Regions from separate parts of the Tissierella sp. MB52-C2 genome, predicted to be linked through region 2. Evidence: riboswitches for the same ligand, from Rfam matches in the RefSeq annotation. Region 2 holds a riboswitch; the other holds the start of a gene.

Region 1 (4,136 bases), 380 kb from region 2:
ATGGTGGAACGAAAAAAGTTAATGTTTGTACTAGATGTTTAAGATCTGGATATGTTGAAAGAGCATTATAATTATGTAATCAAATTAAAAAAGGCTTCTATCTAAGAATTATAAGGAGGCCTTTTTTGAGACTCATTTATGCAAAGTCCTTTTATGTAAATACTAAAACGGGACTTTTCTGTTTTTATAAAACAAGGCTTCCACTTATAAAGGAAAGCCTTATTTTATTTTTAAAATTAATGCACCCATTATAAGGAGTCCTATTCCTATTAATACTAGAATAAATTGTATAGGTATAAACCTCATAATTATTAATAGTCCTACTACTGCCAAAGTTATACCTACTATTTTTTTTATCCTCCTTATATATCTATAACAAAACCTCTTCATAAGCAACACCCCTAAGCACTTTATTATATCCTATTCATATAATAAATAAATAGTTACAAAAAAGCTTAAGAATATATAGATAACCAACATCATAATAAAAAATACACGTTCGTGCTGTTTCGAATATGAATAACTCCTACAACTCATTCAGCTACAAAATCCTAAAATTTATAAACTCGCTACGCTCAAACATATAAATTTCTTTACGGATTTTATAGCTTCATTCATTGGGAGTTATTCCATATTCTGCAAATGCACTTTCTTAGTATTTTTTATTATGATTTCATGTTGGTTATCTATATCTTAAGCTTAATCTTTTGACACAAATATTAGTGCTCTTCCCTTATGAATCTGAACTTTTCCAATGTCTTCAATGATTTTATTACTAATTCCAAGAGTTGAACCAAAAGAGATAAATTTATTATCTAAGTTATAGAAAAATCCTTTTAAAGATACAATTATTCCATCATTTGATATAGGTATAACAGAAACATAATGATCTTTTAAATTTTCTATTTCCAAATAATTGTCTGTTAAATAAATAATATTATTATCATCTACTATTTTTCCTTTAATTCCTTTATCATGTAAAGTATTAAGCAAGAATATATTCGCCATTGTATGATCTTGCCTAGACCCTGTTACTCCCATAAGTACAATTTCATCATATCCCTTATCTACTAAATAATCCATAGCTAACTCTGTATCTGTTACATCTTTAATAGATGAATATTTTTCAATAGGGACATTTTTACTTAATATATATTCTAAAGTTGACTTACTTATTGAGTCTAAATCTCCCAAAATCAAATCTGGCAGCTTGTTAATTTTCAGCAGATGTTCCATTCCTCCATCTGCACATACAATAAAATCTACTTCACTGATAATTTCTTTTAACCTATTATAATTAGTAATGGTTCCACTTGAAACTATTAGTCCTTTCATTTAAAAACCTCTTTCCTACTTTGCTTTTATTGTCTTTTCTAAAGGTTTCCATATAATTGCAATTACTATACAAGAAATAATTAGTTCTGGCACTAAATAATAAGCGTTATATTGTATTGAATAAATCCAAGGGTTTAAGTCACCTGCATATTCAGCAAAGAATATTACACCTGATAAAACATGAGATATCATTCTACCTAAAATTCCCATAAATACAGCTAAAAAAATTCCTAAATATCCCTTAACTGAATCTCTATCTTTAATACTATATGCAATTCCTGCTAATCCCAATATACCAAAAGCTAAAGGATAATCTAAAATAAATTGTACTGGGTGATAGAAATAAGGCTTTAATACGAATTGTAATATTCCATAAACACCACCTATGGTTAATCCTGGTGTTACACCCCAACGTATTGCAAATAGCATTATTGGAATCATACTTCCAGCAGTTACCGAACCACCCATCGGTGCTTCATATACCTTAATATAACTTAGTATAGTGGCTAATGCAATCATCATACCCCCTTCTGTCAACATCTTTACATTCCATCGTTTTTGCATTTGAACTCCTCCTTTAAATAAATAAACCCATCGCCAATATAGGGCAATGGGTATTTAAAGGCTAATACACACTTCCCTACGCTGGCATTATCCAGGTCAGGTCATAAGGGTCGGGATAAATCCACTCTCAGCCTTTCGGCTCCCCTAGTGCTAAACATTTTATGCAATTAACTACATTATATCATACAAAATGATTTTTACAACTCTTTAAATTCTTTAGTTCGTTTTTCCACATCTTCAGCCCCAAATATATCAGAACCAGCTACTAATAAATCAGCTCCGCAATCTAATACTTCTCTAGCATTTTGAAGCTTTACTCCACCGTCTACTTGAATTATAATATTTAAACCTCTATCATCAATGATTTTTCTTAGTTTTTTTATCTTGTCTTTCATTGCTTCAATAAAGGATTGCCCACCAAACCCAGGGTTTACAGTCATGATAAGAACTAAATCTACATCATTTAAAATATACTCTATGTTTTCCAATGTAGTAGCAGGATTTAATGATACACCTGCCATAATTCCATATGATTTTATCTCTTGTATAGTTCTATGAAGATGAATAGTTGCTTCTTCATGTACTGTTATTAAATCTGCTCCTGCCTCTACAAAGTCTTTAATATACCTTTCAGGTCTATCTATCATAAGATGTACATCAAAGGGTAGTTTAGTTACACTTCTTAGACTTTTTATGACTGGAGGCCCAAAGGTAATATTAGGTACATAGATTCCATCCATTACATCTAGATGAAGATAGTCTGCACCACCATTTTCTACTTTTTTTATATCTTCTTTTAAATTAGCAAAATCTGCGGCAAGTAACGAAGGTGCGATCTTAGCCATTTTAGTACCTCCTTATTTTCTTTATTTCTTCTAGGAAAAGTAAATAATTCTCATACCTCTCCTTAGATATATTTCCTTTTTCTACTTGATTCTTTACTTCACAATCAGGTTCATTCCCATGTAAGCAGCTTATAAACCTACATTTCTCCCCATATTTCTTTATTTCTCTGAAATATTCTCTAAGTTCTGATTCTTCCTCAATAAAATCCACATTTAAAGAACTAAATCCTGGAGAATCTAAAACAAATGTATTATTATCCAATTCTAGCAGCTCTACATGTCTAGTCGTATGCTTACCTCTTTTAGTTTTTGAACTTACATCTCCAGTTTGTAGTTTGAAGTTTTTATTGACTCCATTTAAAAGTGATGATTTCCCTGCTCCTGAAGGACCTGCAAAAACTGAAATATTACCACTTAATATTTCCTTCAACTCTTCTATACCAATATGATTTATTGCGCTTGTCATAATTACTTTATATCCAGCTGTCTCGTATATGTTTTTAAGCCTTGATGCGTTGTCTAAATCTAAATCAGATTTATTTAGACATATGGTGACTTCCAATTTTTCATATTCTGCCATTAAAAGAAATCTGTCTAAAAGCCATGTATTAATATCTGGTTTTTTTATACTCATGACTATAACGGCTTGAGTAATATTTGCTACTGGAGGTCTTAGTAGCTGTGAGTTCCTTGGATAGATCTCCTCTATATATCCTGTATTATCTTCATCACTTATTCTAATCCTTACTTTATCTCCAATTAAAGGAGTTAGATTTTCTTCTCTGAATACTCCTCTGGCCCTACATTCAATTATCTCATCCTTAGTCTTTACGTAGTAAAAACCACCAATGCCTTTGACTATTATTCCCTCTAGCATAAGAGCCTCCTATTCATTTTTAGGAATCGTATCTCGATATATACCGTCATAATACACTTCAAATTGAGAACCTTTTTTCCCTTGAAGTGTTATAGTAGCTTCACCATCACTTGCTTTATATGTTTTATCATGGACAACTGTAGGAATACCATCTTGAATTCTTATGATTTTAATCTGTGTCTCTTCCTTATCCTGATATGGTGTTAAATTAAAGGTTATTGGTCCCTCTAGACCATCTGTTTCACCATTATTGTCCTCATTATCATTTCCACTATTGTTATCTGTATTATTCTTTGGACCACTGCTTACATATAAATCTACAGCAGTCTTTGTTTGTAAAGGTGTTCCTTGGTTGTAACTTTGCCAAGTGACTATTCCCTTTTCTAAATTATCATTTGGATCTTCTGTTACTTCTCCTACTTCAAGACCTAGTTTGGCTATATCATTCTTTACTTCCTCAATGTTTCTCCCTGTGTATTTTGGCATAATTACAGTTTTAACTTCTTCTCCCTGGC
Region 2 (4,136 bases):
CCCCAATCACCACAATAGGCAGTTCAATATGTTCTCGTATTCGTGCGAGTTCATCTATGGATGTAAGCTTTGCATCTGTTTTCGTACCAGTTGTAAACATTGCTCCGACACCAAGATAGTCCGCATCCTCTGACTGCGCCTTTATTGCTTCTTCAAAGGTAGATGCAGATACACCAAGAATTTTATTGTCACCAATTAATTTTCTTGCAATGGTTGCAGGTATGTCACTCTGACCAATATGTACACCGTCGGCATCCACCGCCAATGCAATATCAATTCGGTCATTAATGATTAATGGAATCTGATATCTATCTGTAATTTCCTTTATCTTCATTGCTATTTCAAAAAACTCCAAAGATGAGCAATTTTTCTCTCTCAGTTGTATTACAGTACACCCACCTAAAATAGCTTGCTCTACAGCAGTTTCCAATTTTTCTGTACTCATAAGTTCCCTATCTGTTATAAGGTAGAGTGTATAATCAATATTTGGCTTCATCTATCTTCGCCCTTTCTAGAAAATATGTGCTGTTCATATTTGATAAAGCATCAATAATGCCAATATGAAAACTACCTGTTCCCATTTCTCTAGTTTTTACAAAGGAAATATCACCAGCGATTCCCATTAAAGTAATTCCTATAACCGTTGCTGTATAATAATCCTTTGTTATACCACAGAAACTACCTACAAGTGCAGATGTCATACAGCCTGTACCAGTAACCTTGGAAAGCATTTTATGCCCATTGGCTATTCTAGTAACCCGAATTCCATCTGAAACAATATCTACCTCTCCTGTAATCCCCACAACACAAGAATATTTATTCGCCACCGATTTCGCAATAGCTTCTGCATCATTTTTTTCATCTGCTTTTGAAGTATCAACTCCTTTTGTAGAAACACTTAGTCCAGCTACAAAAGAAATCTCTGACAAGTTTCCACGAATTACATCTATTTTTACTTCTGAGAGAATTTTATATGTTGTTTTGTTTCGCAGTGAGGATGCACCTGCTCCAACAGGATCTAAAACTACGGGAATATGAAGTTCATTGGCTTTTATTCCTGCCCTAATCATAGAAGCAACAGTTCGTTGATTTAAAGTTCCTATATTAATTACAAGAGCAGAAGATATTGAAACAATTTCTTCTACTTCTGCAACATCATCTGCCATAATAGGAGATGCCCCCATTGCCAAGATCGCATTTGCACAATCATTTACTGTAACATAATTAGTGATATTATGAATAAGTGGACTTTTTATCCTGATTTCATGGAGTAAATCCGCACAAGCATTAGTTAGATAATTCATTAATACTCCCAGCCTTTCTTTTATTTATAATAAAGCATATAAAGCCCATTGCTACCATTACAGGTAACGTGATTCCTATAATAGAGTTATAAGGCATAAGTAAACGATAAACGATAAATCCAATCACCCATAAAATTATGTTTCTTATGCTATGAGAGTGACTAGGGTCTATATCTTTTTTATGCAACAGAAAATAATCCACAAACAGGATGGCAAATAAGGGTGCAAATACAGAACCTATAAGATATAAAAAATTCTCATATTGGCTAATAGGCACAAACATAGCAAGTAATGAGCCTACGACACATGCAATAACAGCAGCAAACTTTTCATTTACCTTTTTACTTAAATTAGCTGTACTTACTCCTGCAGAATAAACATCGAGAAATGTAGTGGTAACTGTAGAAAATAGAACAATTACAAGAGCAATCAAGCCAAGTCCTGCAGACATTAATATGGATGTAATATCCGATGTACCAGTGTAAATTGCTGCACCGAGTCCAATTACAAACATCACTGTACTACCAACAAAATAACTTATTACACTCCACAAAGTACCTGTGATTTTCTTCTCCAACTTTCTTGTATAATCAGAAATAAGAGGAAGCCAAGAAAGGGACATAGCTACATTAAGTTCAACCGCAGTACCAAAGCTCATAGCTTCTTCCACTACATTTACTCCACTAGTATTTTTGAAAACCGTGAAACCGAGAATAATTGTAAATATAAACAAGACCGTCATCACCACAGTATTTAATTTTGACAGATTTTTAATACTAATTACTACCCAAATACAAATAAGCAATCCAATAACTATACACCATAGCTTTTCATTTTGATAGCCCCAAAGATGATTTGTAATTCCATCAAATGCCTTTGCCCCGTTAATAATCATAATTGCAGTCCAACCAAGAAGCTGTAATATGTTAACCCAAGAGAATCCAAATGAACCATATTTACCAAAAGAAATACGAACAGATTCAGCGGCAGAAAGACCAGTTTTTGCACCAATCAGTCCCGCTGGAAAAAGTATAGCACCTCCAATTACATGACCAATAATAATAGCCCAAATACCTTGGACTAGTCCCAATGGAGCAAGTAAAGCTCCTGTCATAATTTCAGCAATAGATACCGCTGCACCAAACCATAATAATATTTGACTAAAGGTAGATACCTGTTGATTTTCATTTTTCATTATAAATCTCCTTTACTTTCCTTGATGTTCAAACCATTTTTATATAGGTCATAAAAATGATGTGTTGGTCCATTACCCTTACCAATGTTTAAGGAATGCTCAATTGCTGTTGTAATATATTTTTTAGCCTGTTCTACAGCAACAGGCATAGACATACCATGTGCAAGATTGGATGCAATAGCCGAAGAGAAAGTACAACCTGTCCCATGAGTATTTTTTGTATTTATACGCTGGGTTTCAAAATAATAAAACTCTTTACCATCATATAAAATATCCAGTGCATCTCCAATAGCATGGCCACCTTTAACAAGAACATTTTTACACCCCATATCATAAATAAGCTTTGCTGCTATTTTCATATCTTCTGTGCTTCTTATCTGAATATTTGATATCTTCTCAGCCTCTGGGATATTAGGTGTAAGTAAATCAGCATAAGGTAGTACAACCTTGATTAATGTATCTATGGAATCGGGGTCCATAAGTGGGCAACCATTTTTCGCATACATTACAGGATCAATTACAACATTACACGGCTTATATTGCTCAAGTTTTCTTGCTACTGCCTCCATACAAAGTTGTGTAGACAGCATACCAATTTTCACAGCATCAACTTCAATATCCTCGAATACTGCATCAATCTGTTTTTCAATCATATCTGGAGTAACATCTTGTATATCGATAACACGACTTGTGTTCTCTGCTACTACTGAAACAATGACACTCATTCCAAATACTCCATGTGCTGAAAATGTTTTTAAATCTGCTTGTATACCAGCACCTCCACTACAGTCTGATCCAGCAATACTAAGTACCTTTTTCATTGAAACTCCTCCCTTTATTCTTTATATAAAATAAATTAGGGTACTTCTCTATATGGAGAAGCACCCTAATCAAATACAATAATGTAAGTGATTTGCTTCCCTACGTTGGTATTAACCAACAGGTTCAAAGGGTCAGGTTTTACCTTCTCAACTATTTCTAGTCCCCCCGCAAACATTGACTATATTCATTTTTATACTTAATAACCCTATCTTAAATAATAATAGGGTACTTCTCTACACAGAGAAGCACCCTAATCAAATACAATAACGTAAGTGATTTGCTTCCCTACGTTGGTATTAACCAACAGGTTCAAAGGGTCAGGTTTTACCTTCTCAACTATTTCTAGTCCCCCCACAAACATTAACTATATTGAGTATATCTTATAATAATAACATAATCAAGGTACAAAATATAATTTTATCCCTAACTTTATTTATAGACTGATTGCTATTTTCAACAATTATAGTCCTACTATCATCAGATATTAGATTTAAAAAATTATCTAAATAAGTATAATTACTCTTTAAGATATAATTCAACAATCACATATATAAAAATAATATACTAAATATATAATTTAATAAAACTTTTTCATCTATATAATTGTCTAATAGATAGATAATAAAAATGAGCTCATATTTTATTCTCAAGGAGGTGGTTATACTGGAAAAATTAGTTCTTAAAGCAATAAAAGGAGATGGTGAGAGTTTTGGCCTTCTTATAAATAGCAAAAAAGAAGATTTATATAGAATTGCATATAGCTATGTACACAATGAACAAGATGCACTTGATATTATAGGAGAAGCAGTCTATAA

What was found. Region 2 has a riboswitch for thiamine pyrophosphate ahead of thiD (bifunctional hydroxymethylpyrimidine kinase/phosphomethylpyrimidine kinase). Riboswitches for the same ligand answer to the same signal wherever they lie in the genome.
Region 1: another riboswitch for thiamine pyrophosphate. It lies ahead of thiT (energy-coupled thiamine transporter ThiT); the one in region 2 lies ahead of thiD (bifunctional hydroxymethylpyrimidine kinase/phosphomethylpyrimidine kinase).

What each region holds. Positions count from the first base shown of each region.
Region 1 is NZ_CP133261.1:1,729,759-1,733,894, forward strand. Features, by position in the region: gene rpmB (50S ribosomal protein L28) at 1-71, shown strand, start outside; gene RBU61_RS08700 (hypothetical protein) at 220-390, opposite strand; gene RBU61_RS08705 (thiamine diphosphokinase) at 700-1,335, opposite strand; gene thiT (energy-coupled thiamine transporter ThiT) at 1,351-1,899, opposite strand; TPP riboswitch at 1,956-2,055, opposite strand; gene rpe (ribulose-phosphate 3-epimerase) at 2,097-2,744, opposite strand; gene rsgA (ribosome small subunit-dependent GTPase A) at 2,746-3,621, opposite strand; gene pknB (Stk1 family PASTA domain-containing Ser/Thr kinase) at 3,631-4,136, opposite strand, start outside.
Region 2 is NZ_CP133261.1:2,110,318-2,114,453, forward strand. Features, by position in the region: gene thiE (thiamine phosphate synthase) at 1-496, opposite strand, end outside; gene thiM (hydroxyethylthiazole kinase) at 480-1,304, opposite strand; gene cytX (putative hydroxymethylpyrimidine transporter CytX) at 1,288-2,499, opposite strand; gene thiD (bifunctional hydroxymethylpyrimidine kinase/phosphomethylpyrimidine kinase) at 2,499-3,320, opposite strand; TPP riboswitch at 3,400-3,498, opposite strand; TPP riboswitch at 3,586-3,684, opposite strand; gene RBU61_RS10615 (sigma-70 family RNA polymerase sigma factor) at 3,949-4,136, shown strand, end outside.